Regions from separate parts of the Blautia sp. 1033sp1_1033st1_G9_1033SCRN_220408 genome, predicted to be linked through region 2. Evidence: predicted binding sites of a transcription regulator. Region 2 holds the regulator's gene; the other holds the start of a gene.
The links. Region 2 encodes Rex, which represses fermentation and respiration genes when NADH is low (regulators of the CRP and FNR family bind a similar motif). Its sites were predicted from a motif close to ATTGTTAANTANTTAACAAT; they were not measured.
Positions count from the first base shown of each region.

Region 1 (9,868 bases), on a different contig from region 2:
AGTACCGTTCTATCATGCGCCAAAATCGTTTCATGGAGATACCTCCGCTTCCAAACGATAGCCCATCCCACGAACAGCAACGATTTGTTGCTTCATCTCAAGAGCGGACATTGTTTTTTTCAGCCGGGTCAGGTTAACCTGCAAGGCATTTTCTTCTATATATTCCGTGGTTCCCCATAGTGCCATGCAAAGCTGCTCCGTCGTGACCAGAGCATCACCGCCGGACAGAAGAGCAACCAACAGTTTTCCCTGATTTTTGGGAAGCACTACAGAGGTATTATGAATATAAAGCGTGTAGGTCTGCTGGTCTAACAGAAAATCTGGCCCCTCTATGAGATTGGTACGGCCTTCATACCTTTTGAGAATATTGGATACCCTGGCAAGTAGTCGGTCTTTTCTGCACGGCTTCGTCAAATATTCATCGGCACCCAACTGGAACGCTTGCAGTTCATCCTTTACCTGATCTCTGGAAGTCAGTACCAGGACGGGGATAGCGGTTTTATTCTTTAGTTCCTGGCAGATTTGAAAGCCACTGATCTCCGGCAAGTTCAAGTCTAAGATCACAAGGTCAGGGCGGAGGACTGCCAAGAGCCGAGCGGCATCTTCAAACTCGGTAATTGCCTCCACAAGATAGCCGTTCTTTTGGAGCATATCGCAGAGTTCTTCCTGCATATAGACTTCATCTTCCACAACAGCAATTCTTTTCACGACAGCACTCCCTTCCAAATTATTCTTCTCTCTGCGGCTGCATCAGTGTCAGCAAATATCGATCACTGGAGCGCTTGACCACTCTCATATAAATATATTCTATCATGCAAAGCAATAAAATCATAGCAGCAGATACAAGCAGCATTTCAGACACTGTTCCACGGGTTCGGGACGAGAGTATCCCTGTAAATAACGCCCTGACTCCAAACAGACTGCTGACAGCCGCAACCAATACAGGAAGTCCCATAAACCAGGTAATTTGCTTTCCAGCAGACTGGCAAAGGGTTTCGTAAGTAGCTCCCAGGCGGATCAGGGTCTGGTATCTGCGCCCGGTTTTCTGCTGACTCATCAGGAACTGAACACCCACGATGGTGTTGGCAACTACCAGGAAAACAATCGCAAGATAGAGGGTAATATAACTGGATGCTATGGTGTAGAAAAGCTGACGACCCACATTCTGAAGATAGCTTTCATATTCAATGCCAGTTTTGTACAGCGTCTCATTCAAATCCAAATATGTATTCATAAGGTTATTTCCATCCAGAGCCTGCTCACTGAGCACCGCATTGACATAGGTATCATACATTCCCTGGCTATAATATAGGAATGCCTCATCCGGAAGAATCAATGCAAAGGACAAGGTTATAGAACGGTCTGTGACCAAATTCACAGACTGAACCTCTCCTGTAAGATGAATCGGACTACCATCCAGTTCCACCTTGGGATGCCCGGCCAATACTTGGTTCAGCATTGCGGTACGGCTTACCGTAGTAAACTCTGTATCAATATAGACAGCGGCCTCCTTTTCACCTAATTGGAGAGCCGGATTGCCGGACAATTCCAACAAACGATTATAGTCCGATAAACAAATCAAATATGGGTATGTGGCATAACCAAGATTGTTCAAAAGGACATCCCGGTCTTCCGACTGGGACAGGCTCCTAAGAGAGTCCATAACAGCGTCCATACTGTAGGCATTATCATAATCTTCTGTGGTGCGAATACTCCCAACCTTCATTTCAAAAAGCTCTGAAAATTGATTTTCCAAACCGTTTTCTTTCAGGGCTGCCTTTATATTCGGAAGAACCTGCGATGAATCTTCTGCAGTATGATCTTCAAAAGTATAATCAATTACATGGCCAGAAGACAGGCTATTCGTTCCTACAATTCCTACGCCCGCACCAAAACAACACAGCGCCGCCAGAATCAGCAGGGAGCTGATGGCCATGGAGTTTGACTGATGAATGACATTCTCCTGAATCTGCCGGAAGGTAAATACATGAAGCTGCTTATTTCCTTTTCCTTTCTTAACAATCAAAGCAATCAGCGCACGCATCCCATAGAAAAGCAGCATCGTACCAACTATGCCCAACAGCATAGTCAGTCCCATCATACTTACCTTTGTCCATGCAATTCCCTGAATTGCCATGTAGTAAGCCGCTGCCAACATCACACTTCCACATATAGCAGCCAGTCCATAGATAACAGATGGCATTTGCTTCTTGGTGCGGTTCGTTGGCTGGGATAGCAAAGTACCGATGTCTTGGCGGCTGATTCGTCCACTCAAAATCAGAAGTGCCGTCAGCTTAATTGCCAGAAATCCTGCCAGCGTCCATTCAATCGCAGACCAGGATAAAGAAAACTGATGACCGATGATCCCCATGCCTACCAGCTTGGCAGTGACAAGACTGACAATTTCTGAAAGCACCACAGCCACAGGTAAGCCTATGAGCATGGCAAGAATACTGGTCAGGCAATCTTCCGCCAGAAGCATACCAAACAGTTTACTTCTACGCATCCCCAACATTAGATAAACACCAAACTCATGCCGTCTGCGCTCGAACTGATACTTGCAGGCGAAATAGATTAAAAAGAACAGAATACCGAGGGTCATTCCATAAAACGCAGGAATCAGAAGCAGGAGTTTGTCAACTGCGTCACTCTCCATTTTCTGCAAAAAGAGCATCACATCTTGAGTGGAGATGGATAGGATCATGTAAAAGGCAACAATAGAAATCACCAGGGAGCTGAAAAACAGACCGTTTTCCTTTCGGCTGCGGCGGCTGTTCCGAAGAATGAGATTAGAGAACATTTGCACTGCCCCCTCCCAGTTGCGCCATCACCTTCAGGATGCGCCTGTAGAACTCCTGCTGGCTTTCGTCTCCACGTCGCAGCTCATGAAAGATCACGCCATCCTGGATGAACAAGATGCGCTTACAGAAGCTGGCGGCATTGGAATCATGGGTTACCATCAGGATCGTAGCTTGTTCGTCACGATTCAGGCCGGACAGCTTCTCCATAAGACTTCTTGCGTTCTTAGAATCTAGAGCACCCGTCGGTTCATCGGCAAGGATCATTTGGGGATGCAAGATCAGAGCCCTTGCTGCCGCAACACGCTGCCGCTGGCCGCCGGACATCTTGGACGGAAACTTATCCAGAACATCAGTGATTTCCAGATAGTCAGCCAACTGCTTCAGCCGTTGGCTGCTTTCTGCTTCGGATACCCCATGCAAGGAAGTCGGAAGCAGGATGTTTTCCCTGCCAGTCAGGTTGTCCAGCAATTCAAAGTTCTGGAATAGATAACCAACTTTTTTGCCACGGTACTCTGCAAGAGCCTTTCCCTTGAGCGATTGCAGAGTATCGCCCTCCACCTGAATGCTTCCGCCTGTGGGCTGAATCACAGTTGCAATACAGTTGAGAAGCGTGGATTTACCGGAACCACTGCTTCCCATAATACCGAGAAATTCTCCCGACATGACCTGAAAAGTGATTCCGTTCAGGGCTCTCGTCTGGTTTGGCAAAGTCCCATAGACTTTGGTAAGATTTTCAATATTCAAAATTGGTTTCATGTGAATACCTCCCATCCATTTCTGGGTAAATGATAGCACAGAAACACAATAAATAACACTTACAGTCGCTGTAAGGATTCTGTTTCTGTTTTCAGAACAAGAATGACGCATCAAGCGGAATAAGTATATGTTTTGTATGAGCGTCGGGTGGCAATGAAAAAAATATGCCGGACTGCATGGATAGCACCCTCGGCAAGATCATAGTCCATCAGCTTTTGGAGGATTTTCTCCCGGCAGGACTGTTTTATATCTATAAATCGGTCGTGTCGTACAGATTGCCGCCATCCACGCTGAGAAAGTCTTTGATGCGCTTATTAAGCTGCGGCTCGTAGTGGTGCATTGAATCCTCGGCTATTGGTGGAAAAACGGAAAAGGGGATGTGAATGGATTTCTGCAAGCCGTCGGCGTGATCTGGTTACATGAAGATGGATGCTTTTGCAGAAAAATGCCGGAAATATAGATTCTTGATCAGAAGGAGTGCGTGGGATCCTGATGAACTGTGATCATCGGATTGTACTTTATTAAGAGCATGCATAGAATGGATTGACAGAAACGGAATATTCATATATCCTGAGTGTGTTAAATGAATAACAATCATTAAAGTATGTACGCGGAAAACAGAGGGATAGAATAAGAAAGAAAGAGGTACAAAAATGAAAGATTTTGCACAATGGGATGGGTTCAGCGGAAGCCGCTGGAAAGAAAAGATCAATGTTCGTGATTTTATCCGTCACAATTATACCCCGTATGATGGAGATGATTCCTTTCTGGAAGGTCCTACAGAAGCTACTGATAAATTATGGGAGAAACTGCAGGAACTTCAGAAAGCAGAGCGTGCCAATAATGGTGTGCTTGACATGGAAACAAAGGTTGTTACAGGACTTACTGCATATGGACCTGGGTACATTGATGAAAGCCTGAAAGATCTTGAAAAGGTAGTAGGACTTCAGACAGACAAGCCTCTGAAGCGTGCATTTATGCCTTATGGCGGAATCAAGATGGCTGAAAAGGCCTGTGAGATGTATGGATATAAGGTTGATCCGCAGATCCATGATATGTTTACAAAATATGAGTTTAAGACACATAATCAGGGTGTGTTTGATATTTACACTCCTGAAATGAAAATGGCCCGCCATAATAAGATCCTTACCGGACTTCCGGATACTTATGGACGCGGACGTATTGTAGGCGATTACAGACGTGTAGCTCTGTACGGAATTGATGCCCTGATTGCAGGGAAAGAGAAAGATTTTGCAGACAGCAACCGTCAGGGAATGCGCCGTTATGATTTCCAGCTGCGTGAGGAGATCGCAGACCAGATTCGCGCCCTGAAGGGAATGAAGGAGATGGCGAAGATCTATGGCTATGATATTTCACAGCCGGCAGCGAATGCACATGAGGCATTCCAGTGGCTGTACTTCGGATATCTGGCAGCCATCAAGACACAGAACGGTGCTGCAATGAGTGTTGGACGTATTTCCACATTCCTTGATATTTATATTGAAAGAGATCTTAAGAAAGGCATCCTGACTGAGAAAGAAGCACAGGAACTGGTTGACCATATGGTTATGAAATTCCGTATGGTGAAATTTGCAAGAATCGAGTCTTACAATCAGCTGTTTTCAGGAGATCCTGTTTGGGCAACTCTGGAAGTAGCAGGTATGGGAGTAGACGGACGCCATATGGTAACTAAGAACGATTACCGTTTCCTGCATACACTTGAGGATATGGGACCGGCTCCGGAGCCTAACCTGACAGTGCTTTATTCTTCCAAGCTGCCTGAGAACTTTAAGAAATATGCTGCAAATATTTCTGTTACAACAAGTTCTATCCAGTACGAGAATGATGACGTAATGCGTCCGGTATGGGGTGATGATTATTCAATCTGCTGCTGTGTATCTGCAACAGAAACTGGTAAGGAAATGCAGTTCTTCGGAGCTCGTGCAAACCTGGCAAAATGTTTGCTGTATGCCATCAACGGTGGTGTGGATGAGAAGACAAAGATGCAGGTAGGACCAGAATATAAGCCCATCACATCCGAGTACCTGGATTATGATGAGGTCATTGCAAAGTATGACCAGATGATGGACTGGCTGGCACATCTGTATGTAGGAACTCTGAATATGATCCACTACATGCATGATAAATATTACTATGAAGCCGCTGAGATGGCGCTGATCGATACAAAGGTGGACCGTTCTTTTGCAACCGGTATTGCAGGATTCTCCCATGTGGTTGATTCTTTGTCAGCCATTAAATATGCAAAGGTAAAAGCGATTCGTGATGAAGACGGTATCACTACAGATTTCCTGGTTGAGGGAGAGTTCCCACGTTATGGAAATGATGACGATCGTGCGGATGAGATTGCAAGAAACCTGCTTTCCACATTTATGGACAAGCTGAAACATATCCATACCTATCGTGATTCCAAGCCAACCACTTCCATTCTTACCATCACTTCCAATGTGGTTTATGGTAAGGCTACCGGTTCCCTTCCGGATGGAAGAAAAGCAGGCGAGCCACTGGCACCTGGTGCAAACCCGTCTTATGGCGCAGAGCAGAACGGACTTCTTGCTTCTTTGAACTCCGTTGCAAAACTGGAGTATGAGGATGCATTGGATGGAATTTCTAATACACAGACGATTAATCCAGATGCACTTGGACATACTGACAGTGAGCGTACAGATAACCTGGTTCATGTATTGGACGGTTACTTTGATCAGGGTGCACATCATCTGAACGTAAATGTATTTGGAAAAGAAAAACTGATCGATGCTATGGAGCATCCGGAAAAAGAAGAGTATGCAAACTTTACGATCCGTGTTTCCGGTTATGCTGTGAAGTTCATTGATCTGACAAGAGAGCAGCAGCTGGATGTGATTGCCAGAACCTGCCATGAGGTTATGTAATTACAAAGTGCTGTAATTGAAAAAACACGTAATATAAGTCCCGGGCAATGTTTGGTTGCCCGGGATACTGTTAAGTAAAGGAAAAATAATATGTTAAAAGGCTATGTTCATTCTTTGGAAAGTTTTGGATCCGTAGATGGCCCGGGAGTAAGGTATGTGATCTTTCTTTCAGGATGTGCCATGCGCTGTCAGTTCTGTCACAATCCGGATACCTGGAATATGAAGGATGGAAAAGAATATACAGCGGATCAGCTTTTGAAAATTGCATTGCGTTATAAATCTTACTGGGGCGAAAAAGGCGGTATCACGGTAAGTGGAGGGGAACCTCTTTTACAGATGGAGTTCCTTACGGAACTTTTCAAAAAAGCGAAGGAAGCAGGCATTCATACGACTCTGGATACCAGCGGCAATCCATATACTGCAAAAGAACCCTGGCATGCACAGTGGCTGGAACTGATGAAGTATACCGATCTTGTACTTCTGGATATTAAGCAGATTGATGAACAGGAGCACAGGAAGCTTACCGGACAGACAGGAGAGAATATTCTGGCAATGGCCAGGGAGCTTTCCGATATGGAAAAGCCTGTATGGATCCGCCATGTGCTGGTACCTGGCGGAAGTGATAAGGATGAGTATCTTTACCGGCTTGCAGATTTTATCCACACACTGAAAAATGTGCAGCGTGTGGAGGTCCTTCCATATCATACATTAGGCACTTTTAAATGGGAAAAGCTGGGCATCCCCTATCCTTTAGAGGGAGTAAAGCCTCCTACACAGGAAAGGATCGACAATGCCAGAAAGATCCTGGGTGCTATATAAAAGGTCAAATAAAGAAAAAACGGAAACAACAGGCATGAGCCTTTAAGGGCTGACAGTTTGACCATGCTGCTGTTCATGGGAAATAGATGCTTCTCAAAAAACAATAGACATTTATGCTAAAATAAAGTATAATGTTGCAAGATTGTTTTAGCATTAATGAACAAAAAGTGAGGTGTATCCATGAACGATCAAGTTAAAATGACGCATGACCGCCAGAGAGGAAGTTTTTCCGGAAGGATAGGTTATGTGCTTGCAGTAGCTGGGTCTGCGGTAGGATTGGGCAATATCTGGCGTTTTCCATATCTGGCGGCAAAATATGGCGGAGGGATCTTTCTGCTGATCTATATTCTTCTTACGGCTACCTTTGGTTATGTACTGATCATGTCAGAGACTTCTATTGGAAGGATGACCAGGAAAAGCCCGGTTGGTGCTTTTGAAGCCTTTGGGAAAGGGAAAGCAAATAAAGTAGGCGGCTGGCTGAATGCAGTGATTCCTATGCTGATCGTGCCTTATTACAGCACCATTGGCGGATGGGTAATGAAGTATCTTGTGGAGTACATCCGCGGAGATGTACAGGTACTTGCACAAGATGGGTATTTTGGTGATTTCATTTCTGATTCATGGCAGGCAGAGTTCTGGTTTATTATTTTTGCAATTCTGATTTTTGCCATTATTCTCGGTGGTGTTGAGAATGGCGTGGAACGTATGTCCAAGATCATGATGCCGGTTCTGGTTGTACTGGCAGTAGTCGTTACTGTTTATTCTGTGACCAGACCTGGAGCATTGGAAGGAGTGAAGTATTTCCTTATTCCTGATTTTAGCCATTTTTCATGGATGACTGTTGTGGCTGCTATGGGACAGATGTTTTATTCCCTGTCTATTGCAATGGGTATCCTGTACACATATGGTTCCTATACACGTAAAGAAATGGATCTTGAAAAATCCACCACCCAGGTGGAAATTTTTGATACTGCCATTGCTATCCTGGCAGGACTTATGATCATTCCGGCAGTATTTGCATTTTCCGGCGGAGATGCAAGTAATCTACAGGCAGGACCGTCCCTGATGTTTATCACATTGCCAAAGGTTTTTGCCAGCATGGGTATTGGCACAGTTGCAGGTATCCTGTTTTTTGTATTGGTGCTTCTGGCTGCGCTTACCAGTGCCGTTTCCCTGATGGAGACAAGCGTTTCCACATTTATGGATGAACTTCACTGGAGCCGCAGGAAAAGCTGTTTTTTGATGGCTGTGATCATGCTGGTACTTGGTACTGCTTCCTCTATGGGATACGGACTTTTGGATTTCATAAAGATTTTTGGAATGAGCTTCCTTGATTTCTTTGACTTTATGACCAATTCTGTAATGATGCCTCTGGCAGCACTGGCTACATGTATTCTTGTAACAAAGGTGATCGGTTTTGATAAGATCATTAAGGAGATTGAAAGCTCTTCCGCATTTAAAAGAAAGAAGCTTTATGTTTTCTGCATTAAATACCTTGCACCGGTATGCCTGATCATCATTTTGTTAAGCTCCATTGCAAATGTATTAGGAATTATTTCCATGTAATGATACAGGTAAGGATTGTGAGCATGTAAAGCATGAATCCATTGATTATTTCAGGAAGAAATGAATCAGTTTATTATTCAGTTTTTTATATGGCTGGTATCTCATTGGCAGATCCAGCCATGTTTTTTTATCTACAATGCTTTTGAAATGGGAGAAGGTACAAAAGCCTTCTTTGCCGTGATAACCACCCATACCGCTTTCCCCAAAGCCTCCGAAAGACATTTCGCTGGTTGCCAAATGGATGATGGTATCGTTAATACATCCGCCGCCAAAGCCGCAGCTGGCAGTGATCTTTTTTGCGGCTGCTTTGTTCTTTGTGAAAAAGTAAAGTGCAAGAGGATGAGGCATGGAATTTACTTTCTGGATCACATCATCCAGGTTTTGATAGGTAAGTACCGGCATAACAGGTCCGAAGATTTCTTCTTGCATTATCTTATCCTGGAATGTTACACCATCCATTACTGTAGGCGAAATCTGTAAGGTCTTAGGATCAGATGTACCGCCAAACACTACTTTACTTTCTTCTATCAGACTCAGGATACGGTTAAAATGCTTTTCGTTTATAATCTTTCCATAATCCGGGTTTGACAGAGGCCTTTCTCCAAACTGTGCAGTGATCTGTTTTTTTACTTCCTGAATAAATCTGTCTTTTACAGATTCTTGGCAGTAAATATAATCAGGAGCTACGCAGGTCTGTCCACAGTTCAGGTATTTTCCAAACACGATACGTTTTGCTGCAAGCTTCAGATCTGCAGTCTCATCTACAATGCAGGGGCTTTTGCCGCCTAGCTCCAGAGTCACTGGGGTAAGGTGTGCAGAGGCCTGGCGCATCACTTCACGTCCTACCGCCTGGCTTCCTGTAAAAAAGATATAGTCAAAGTGCTGCTGAAGAAGTGCTGTATTTTCTGCCCGGCCTCCATTAACAACTGCTACGTACTCCTCAGGGAAACATTGGGAAAGCAGTTTTTTAATCAGGGAACTGGTGGCAGGAGAGTAGGCACTTGGCTTTAAGATAAC
Region 1 is NZ_JBFKZO010000024.1:2,056-11,923, forward strand. Features, by position in the region: gene AB5916_RS14595 (HAMP domain-containing sensor histidine kinase) at 1-34, opposite strand, end outside; gene AB5916_RS14600 (response regulator transcription factor) at 31-708, opposite strand; gene AB5916_RS14605 (FtsX-like permease family protein) at 728-2,800, opposite strand; gene AB5916_RS14610 (ABC transporter ATP-binding protein) at 2,790-3,557, opposite strand; gene pflB (formate C-acetyltransferase) at 4,211-6,466, shown strand; gene pflA (pyruvate formate-lyase-activating protein) at 6,557-7,285, shown strand; gene AB5916_RS14625 (sodium-dependent transporter) at 7,466-8,851, shown strand; gene AB5916_RS14630 (aldehyde dehydrogenase) at 8,897-9,868, opposite strand, start outside.
Region 1: the regulator Rex is predicted to act here: its motif matches at 4,133-4,152, upstream of pflB (formate C-acetyltransferase).

Region 2 (9,868 bases):
TCCTCTAAAAGACTGGCAAAAGCCAGGAAACGATCCAACTGAGTCTTTGCAGGACTTACATCATACTCATCTGCTCTTGCAAAATGGGTAAACATGCCTTCTATCTCCAGATAAGGAAGCTTGCTGATATTCTTTATTTCTTCCAGGCTTTGAGATCCATCATGAAATCCAATCCTGGTCATTCCAGTATCTACTGCCAGATGAATCTTTACAGTTTTGGAAAGTTTCCTGCCTGCTTTTGCATATTCTCTTGCCAGGCTGATGCTGCTTACAGCAATGCTGATATCATTTTTTGCAAGCTCCTCCATACATTCCGGGAATACAAGACCAAGCACCAGGATTGGCTTGCGGATGCCTGCCTCCCTTAAGGAAAGAGCCTCCTCCTCGGTAGCCACCGCAAAGCCCCAGATATAATCATAGTCCTGGACCAACCTGGCAATGGGCACAGCTCCGTGTCCATAAGCATCCGCTTTTACCACAGCGATCATCTTTGTGCCTGGTTTAATATTTTTATGCATAGCTTCAAAATTATAGGCAACTGCGTCCAGGTCCACCAGTGCTTTTACTCTACTGAATTTTTCCATAATGTTCCTCCCTGTTTCCTGTTTCAAAATCCCGAAGTACCAGTGGGATCGCATCCAGGATATTGCGGGCATTCATCCCTCTTGTACCAGCAGCATCTGCCGCCCTGTCTCCACATAGTCCATGGAGAAACACGCCAAGAGCTGCCATCCTTGCCGGATCCGGTACCTTTATATTGTTCAGATACATGCAGAACACACCAGCCAGCATCCCTGAAAGCACATCTCCGCTTCCTGCTGCTGCCATTCCCGCATTTCCAGACATATTAATATATATTTCATCCCTGCAGCCTGCAGTAACTGTACCGGCATCTTTTAACACACACACAGCCCCTGTTTCTTTTGCATAATCAGACGCTGCTCCTACCGGGTCTTCCTTCAATTCTGAAATGGAAAGCCCTGTAAGCCTGCCCATCTCCCCCATATGCGGGGTCAGCACAGTATTTCCTTTCAGATACTGCTTCCAGCCCGGATTCATGGATAGCAGGTTCAAACCATCTGCATCCAGGATCACCGGCTTCCCCGCCTGATTCCCATGGGCCAGAAACCAATTGGCCCGTTCCCGGCTTTCATCCTGGCATCCAAGACCTGGTCCAATCACCAGTACATCACACCAGCTTAACAGCTGCTGATTTATTTCTTCTGAAAATACACTTTCCACCATTGCTTCCGGAAGCAGAGACTGAAGCGGAATCCGGTTTTCTTCCACTGTCTGTACCTTTACCATACCAGCTCCTGTATTTAAGGCTGCACAGGCAGCAAAATATGCAGCTCCGCACATGCCCTTTGAGCCAGCCACCAAAAGCACTTTGCCAAAAGTCCCCTTATTCCCCCAGGGAACTCTCTGTGGCAGCTGCTTCATATCTTCTCTTTCCAGCTGCCACACCGGTCTGCCGTAATTGCCAGGATAATCATAGATCCCGATATCTGCTACTACAACTTTCCCGGACAGACTCCTGCCGGGATAGAAGCACATTCCCTGCTTCATAAAAGCAAAAGTAACGGTAAGATCTGCACAAAATGCGGTTCCAAGCACTCTGCCTGTGCTTCCGTCAAGGCCGGAAGGAATATCTACTGCCACCTTTTTGGCATCTGTCTCATTCATCCTCTGAATGATCTCCTTGTATCTTCCCTCCACCGGCCTGGTCAGACCTACGCCAAAAACGGCATCTACTATAGTAGTATATTCGTGCCATGTCGGGTTATTCACCTCAGGTACGTGATAATGCCTTGCAATCTGAATCTGCTGAGCCATCTGAGCAGAATATTTCTGGGAATTTCCTGTAAGAAACAGATCTACATGATATCCTTTCAGATACAACAGCCTGGCTACAGCCACACCATCTCCACCATTGTTGCCGTTTCCGCAAACAACCAGGATCCGTTCCCTGTCGGCAGAAATCTTCTGGATCTGAGCTGCCACAGCCAAAGCAGCCCGTTCCATCAGCACCATGGAGGGAATCCCTACATCATGAATCGTATACGCGTCCAGACTGGCCATTTCTTTGCTTGTTACTACCTTTTTCATATACGCCCACTCTCCTTTGTCTTTTTAAATGGAAAAAGCCGCCCTGAACCGCCGAATCATGCGGCAGCAGGCAGCAGCCTTTAACCAAAAGGGAAAAACTCTTTCCCTTAATTCTCTGTTTCCTTTTTTTCTTCTACATGCTCTTTCCGATACTGGCTTAAATTATAAGACAGAGTCATCAGGCTCTCGGAAAGATGAACATTTTCTACGATCACATCCTCCGGAGCATCCAGATCAATGTGTGCAAAATTCCAAATAGCCTTTACACCATTTTTGATCAGCACATTGGCCATTTCTTTTGCTTTATGCTTGGGAAGGGTAAGTATGGCAATCTCAACCGGATTCTCCTTAAGGAACTCAGGAAGTGTATTTATCATCTGTATCCCAATACCCCTTACAGAAATCCCCTCCAGAACCGGATTCACGTCAAAGATCCCCACCAGACGAAATCCTCTCTTCTCAAAATCACTGTAATTGGCAAGTGCCTGACCCAGATTACCTGCTCCAACGATGATCATAGGATGGATGGTATCCAGTCCCAGGATCTTGCCGATCTCCATGTACAGATAATGCACATTATATCCGTAGCCCTGCTGCCCAAAACCGCCGAAATTATTAAGATCCTGACGGATCTGAGATGCAGTCACATGCATTTTTTTACTGAGATCACCGGAGGAAATCCTTTCCACATTCTCCTCGATCAACTCTCCCAAATAACGATAATACCGGGGCAGCCTTTTAATAACCGCCTTTGATATCTCCTTTGCTTCCACCAACTCTTCCTCCTGCTGCCCATATCTAAAATTTATATCTCAATTATACTCAAATGATATTTTATTGTCAATCTAAGTTACTTACTTTGTGACTACTTTATTTATTTTTTGACACCCGATGCCTTTTTATTATATAATAGATTGATTTGTGGATTTCTTATTTTTTTGGAGGAACCTTTATGATTTTATCATGTCAGAACATATGTAAAGCATTTGGTGAAGAAGAAATTATCAAAGATGCATGTTTTCATATTGAAGAAAAAGAGAAAGCAGCACTGATCGGCAACAATGGTGCAGGTAAAACCACCCTGCTGCGGATCATTATGAACGAGCTTTCTGCGGATAGCGGTTCTGTAGTGATCTCCAGGGACAAAAAGATCGGCTATCTGGCTCAGTATCAGGATATTCACGGTCATCAAACCATTTATGATGAGCTTAGCTCCACCAAACAGCACATCATAGATATGGAAAACAGAATTCGTACTCTGGAACAGGAAATGAAAAATTCCCAGGGAGAGCAGTTAGAAAAACTGATGCAGACCTATTCCCGCCTGACCCACCAGTTTGAGCTGGAAAATGGCTATGCCTACAAAAGCCAGATTGCAGGCGTACTGAAAGGCCTGGGCTTTTCAGAAGAGGATTTCACCAAGCAGATAGAAACCCTTTCCGGAGGCCAGAAAACAAGGGTCGCTCTTGGCAAGCTTCTTCTGTCCCAGCCGGATATCCTGCTTCTTGATGAGCCTACCAACCACCTGGATATGGAAAGCATCGCTTGGCTGGAAAATTATCTGCTCACCTACCCTGGAGCTGTACTGATCGTATCTCATGATAGATACTTTCTTGATAAAGTTGTAACAAAAGTGGTAGAGATCGAAGCCGGATATGTACGGATGTACAGTGGCAATTACTCAGCCTATGCCTTGAAAAAAGCCCAGCTTCGTGATGCTCAGTATAAAGCCTATCTGAACCAGCAACGAGAAATTAAGCATCAGGAAGCGGTGATTGCAAAGCTGAAGTCCTTTAACCGTGAAAAGTCCATCCGCCGTGCGGAAAGCCGTGAAAAAATGCTGGATAAAATGCAGCGTCTGGATAAACCTGCTGAAATAAACGATCAGATGCGTCTCACCCTGGAGCCTCGCTTCATCAGCGGCAATGATGTGCTGACTGTGGAAGAGCTTTCCAAAACTTTTCCGGGACAGACCCTTTTCCAGAATATTTCTTTTGAGATCAAGCGTGGTGAACGAGTAGCCCTTATTGGGAATAACGGAACAGGAAAAACCACATTACTTAAGATCCTGAACCAGGTGATTCCTGCCGATTCCGGCAAGTTTACCCTTGGTTCCAAGGTACAGATCGGTTACTATGACCAGGAACATCATGTACTCCATATGGAAAAAACAGTATTCCAGGAAATCTCCGATACCTATCCTACTCTTACAGAAACACAGATCCGCAATATGCTGGCAGCCTTTCTGTTCACAGGGGATGATGTATTCAAGGTGATTTCCTCTCTTTCCGGTGGAGAGAGAGGCCGTGTTTCCCTTGCAAAGCTGATGCTCTCCGAAGCCAATTTTCTGATCCTGGACGAGCCTACCAATCATCTGGATATTGCTTCCAAGGAAATCCTGGAGGAAGCACTGAACAGTTATACAGGTACTGTCCTTTACGTATCTCATGACCGTTATTTTATCAATCAGACAGCCACCCGGATCATGGATCTGACCAACCAGGCCATTGTGAATTATATTGGGGACTATGATTATTATCTGGAAAAGAAAGAAGAGCTTACTGCCAAATATGCTCCTTTAACAACCCAGGAAGAAGAAGCCGTCCAGGTTTCAGATAACAAGCTTTCCTGGCAGCAGCAAAAGGAACAGCAGGCAAAAGAACGTAAAAGGGAAAACGAACTGAAGAAAACCGAAAAAAGGATCGAAGAACTAGAAGCCCGTGATCAGGAAATTGATGAAACCATGATTCTTCCTGAAGTTTGTACCAACGTAGCAGAATGTACCAGATTAAGTAAAGAAAAAGCTGCCATTGCAGCAGAATTAGAGGAATTATACGAAAAGTGGGAGGAGCTGGCCTGATGGCCGGCTCCTCCTTTGTTATGATGATATCTTTTTTATCAGAGAAGCTTTTCCAGATTCTCACGGATGGCAAGGATAAATTCTTTGCTGTTCAGTACTGTTACATCCTTCAAGGAAGTGATCAAAGCCAGGTCCTTTGTCATCTTTCCGCTTTCGATAGTTGAAAGTGTAGCCTTGTCCAGCTTGTCTGCAAAATCCTGCAGTTCCTGGATCCCATCCATCTCTCCTCTTTTACGAAGAGCACCTGTCCATGCAAAAATAGTTGCCACAGAATTGGTGGATGTTTCTTTTCCTTCCAGATGTCTGTAGTAATGTCTCTGCACCGTACCATGAGCAGCCTCATACTCATAGTAGCCGTGAGGGGAAACAAGTACAGAAGTCATCATTGCAAGAGAGCCAAATGCAGAAGATACCATATCACTCATCACATCTCCGTCATAGTTCTTGCAGGCCCAGATAAAACCGCCCTCTGCTTTCATCACACGGGCTACAATATCATCGATCAGGCTGTAGAAATAAGTGATCCCTGCTTCCTGGAATTTTTCTTTAAATTCTTCTTCATAAATCGTTGCAAAAATTTCTTTGAATTTCCCGTCATAAATCTTGGAGATTGTATCCTTGCCTCCAAACCACAGATCCTGCTTTGTATCCAGTGCATAGTTAAAGCAGCATCTTGCAAAGCTTGCAATGGACTCCTCAATGTTGTGCATTCCCTGGATCACACCTGGCTTGTCAAAGTGATGGATCAGTTCTTTTTTAGTCTCTCCATCTGTACCTTCAAATACAAGATATGCGTCTCCCGGTTTCTCAATGTTCATCTCTGTATTCTTGTATACATCCCCATATGCATGACGGGCAATGGTGATCGGCTTTTTCCAGTTGCGTACACAAGGCTCAATTCCATTTACAACAATAGGTGCACGGAATACGGTACCATCCAGGATGGCACGAATAGTGCCGTTAGGGCTTTTGTACATTTTCTTCAGGTCATACTCGTCCATTCTTGCCTTATTTGGGGTAATGGTGGCACATTTTACAGCAACTCCGTATTTCTTGGTTGCCTCTGCTGCATCTACAGTAACCTGGTCATCTGTATCATTTCTGTGCTCCAGGCCAAGATCATAATATTCAGTCTTCAAGTCAATAAAAGGATTCAGAAGTTCATCCTTAATAAGCTTCCAGAGAATACGGGTCATCTCATCTCCGTCCATCTCTACAAGGGGTGTGTTCATCTGAATTTTTGCCATTTAGATATTCCTCCTCTTCTTATTTCAACGTAATACCAAGTCTCTCACAGGTTTCTGCGATCACAGCCTCCAACTCCTTATCAGACAGTACTGTAACACGGCCGTCTTCATACTGGCTGTCTACCCATGCCTTGATCATTGTAACAAGTTCGCTGTTCTTGTCAACCTTCTTATCGCCTTTCAAACGGTAATGGGTATCGATCCAGTGGGCGATCCCAGCTGCTCCTGAAGTATTGGATACTGCTACCTCAGCAGATCTGTTCAGGAATTTCTCTGTATCAAACACATTATAGATCTCTTCATTCTTCAGAAGACCATCTGCGTGGATACCTGCTCTTGTCACATTAAAATTCTTGCCTACAAATGGTGTTCTTTCCGGAATATGATACCCGATCTCTTTCTCATAATATTCAGCCAGTTCTGTGATCACTGTGGTATCCATACCGCCCAGATTGCCTCTAAGCTGTGCATACTCGAATACCATAGCCTCCAGCGGAGTATTTCCAGTCCGCTCTCCAATACCGAACAATGAGGTATTCACTCCACAGGCACCATACAGCCATGCGGTAGTGGAATTGCTTACAGCCTTATAAAAATCATTATGTCCATGCCACTCGATCAGCTCGGAAGGCACACCTGCATGAATCATAATACCATAAATAATACCAGGTACAGAACGGGGGATCACAGCACCTGGGTAGTTGACTCCGTAGCCCATAGTATCGCAGCATCTTACCTTTACCGGGATACCATAATGCTGGCGCAGCTTCATAAGCTCCAGACAGAACGGGATCACATAACCGTAAATATCTGCTCTTGTAATATCCTCCAGGTGACAACGAACAGAAACACCGATCTCCAAACATTCCTTCACAATACTGAGATAATGCTCCATGGCCTGCTTACGGGTCATCTTCATCTTATAAAATATATGATAATCAGAACAGCTTACAAGGATACCAGTCTCTCGCATACCCATATCACGCACAAGCTGGAAATCCTTCTTATTTGCACGGATCCAGCTGGTCACTTCCGGGAACTCATAGCCACGTTCCATACATTTTTCAACTGCATCCCTGTCCTTTTTGCTGTAGAGGAAAAATTCGGAAGCACGGATCCTTCCCTCCGGGCCGCCCAGCTTATGAAGGTAATCATAAATCCTTACGATCTGATCCGTAGTGTAAGGAGCCCTGGACTGCTGTCCATCTCTGAATGTGGTATCTGTGATCCAGATATCATCCGGCATATGATGGGGAACCACCCTGTCATTAAATGCGATCTTCGGTATTTCAGAATAAGGGAAAAGATTTCGGAATACGTTTGGTGTTTTTACATCCACCAGCGGATACATATGCTCCTCTAACTGAAGCAGATTCGTATGCCGATTCATTGTCACTCGTCTATTTTCCATAATTTCCTCCTCTATGAACACGAATAGTATTCATACTCTATGAATTGTATTCACATCGTTTCCATTGTACTCAAAAAGAGGATCTAAGTCAACGCTTTTGTACGTTACAGTGATAATTTTTTGTCAAATTCAAAAAACGTTCACGGTTGAAGCGACCCCATCCCTGGATATTCCTTGGCAGCTGCATATCGTCTGCACTTTCTTTCAGCATCCTTTTAATAGCCACATTTGTTAGGGTGGGATTCTTTTCCAGAGCGCAGGCAATGGCTCCTGAAACAACCGGGGTGGACATAGAGGTTCCGCTTTTGACTCCATATCCGTAGATCCCGGGGGTGCCTCCTGCTAATGGTTTCCATTTTGTATAAGGTATACAGGATACGATATGATTTCCCGGCGCAACCACATCCGGCTTGCATACGCACTCCTTTGTAGGCCCTCGTCCGGAAACTGCTTTTTTTCCTTCCAACAGGTCACTGGAACCTACAGTGATCACCTTTTTGTTGCTGCCAGGCGCTGTAATGCTGCCTGACCTTGGCCCCTGGTTTCCAGCCGCTGCTACCACTACCAGTCCTTCATCCCACAGCTGATCCACTGCATCAAGAAGCGCATCCTGTTCATTAGAAGTATTGCAGGTGGTTCCCACAGAAATATTCACCACCCGGATCCGGTACTCCTCCCTATTGCTTCGGATCCACCGAAAAGCCTGCAGCAAATCCTCTCTGCTTCCGTTCCCATATCTGTCTAATACCTTTAAAGCAATAATGCTGCAGCCAGGTGCTGCACCCATATACCTGCCAGAGGACATTCTGCCATCTCCTGCCAGGATCCCGGTAACATGGGTTCCATGTCCATTATCATCATATGGCTGTCTACGATAAAAAAGGAAATCATAAAAAAAACGGATACGGCTGTCAAAGTCTGCATGGGGGAAAAGCCCGGTATCCAGCACTGCCACTCCGATCCCTTTTCCAGTATATGTCCTGCCTGTCATAAGCCTCTCCGGAAAGGTCTTCTTATTATTATATTCAAAAAGTTCCCCTGTTGTGACCTGCACTGCATTTCCTGAGTTTTTGTAAATTCAAGAATGCCTCGGCATTCTTGCTGCGAGGTGCGCGTCATGCAATTGCATGACATACTTCTCCTGCGCACCTCTGCAATCCTGCCGGAGGCTATATCAGCTGGGGGATTGACTCCCACCACTGATACCAGCTTGTTTCTCACCACCTATAGAGGTGGGAGTCATCTCCCAGCTGATATACTTACAAAAAACACCCAGGAAGAAAACTTCCTGGATGCTTTTTAAATCTTTATAAAAATTTTCTCAGATGCTTTTGAAAGTCTTACCTGATCTGTCAGAAATCCACGATCTGGCTAATCTGATGATTAATATCATAGCTGCCGCTGCCGTATACTCCACGATACCAGCCTGCTGCATGGGCTTCCGGATCATAATAAGCTCCGTTAATGATCACCCAGCAATGACGGGTCATACCATCTCCGGCACCGTCTCTTGTACCGGAAACACGGCCGGCTACCACCTTAGGGCTAAATCCGGCTTCTTTTGCAAGAGCTGCAAAAGCACAGGCATAACCATAACAGTTCCCTCTGCTGGTAGCCAGTGTATTTAATGCACACCTTCTCTGCCATCCTGCCGCAGTTCCCGGATACCATCCATAATAATAAATGTTATTTACCACATAATTCCAGCAGGCATTCAGTTTCTGATAACTGGTCATGCTGTCATTTGTGATCCTGGACAAGATCTTCATGGTCTGCATCTTCAGCTGGGAATTGGTATTGTTTACTGCATAGCCTTTCTTCCCAAAGGTAATTCCGTCATATACACGGTTCTTACACAGTCTGCCCTTAGGATCACCTCTGTAAAGACGGTTGTTCAGCACAAACCAGCCCACAGTGGCATGACCCTTGCGGTCCACATAGTACAGGTTCTGCCCTACCTTTACAACAGAGGGCTTCTTAGGGCGCATCAGCTTACCTTCCAGATTAAATACATACACATACCGGCCTCTTTTCATGCTGTTTGTCACTGCATGACCATTTGCATTAAAAAAGTAACGGTTAGAGCCAATATTCACCCACCGGTTCCGGATCTTTTTTTCTTTTTTGTAATAGCAGTAGTATCTGCCTTCTTTTAAAAGGCCCTTCTTTACTACAGGTGTTTCCTGGGAAACGGTTTCCTGGGGAGCTTCTTCTGAAGCATAAACCTGGCCGGCACCAAGG
Region 2 is NZ_JBFKZO010000002.1:94,022-103,889, forward strand. Features, by position in the region: gene alr (alanine racemase) at 1-584, opposite strand, end outside; gene AB5916_RS02250 (NAD(P)H-hydrate dehydratase) at 568-2,109, opposite strand; gene AB5916_RS02255 (redox-sensing transcriptional repressor Rex) at 2,217-2,882, opposite strand; gene abc-f (ribosomal protection-like ABC-F family protein) at 3,062-4,969, shown strand; gene AB5916_RS02265 (NADP-dependent isocitrate dehydrogenase) at 5,008-6,216, opposite strand; gene AB5916_RS02270 (2-isopropylmalate synthase) at 6,236-7,627, opposite strand; gene AB5916_RS02275 (S8 family peptidase) at 7,716-8,618, opposite strand; gene AB5916_RS02280 (transglutaminase domain-containing protein) at 8,980-9,868, opposite strand, start outside.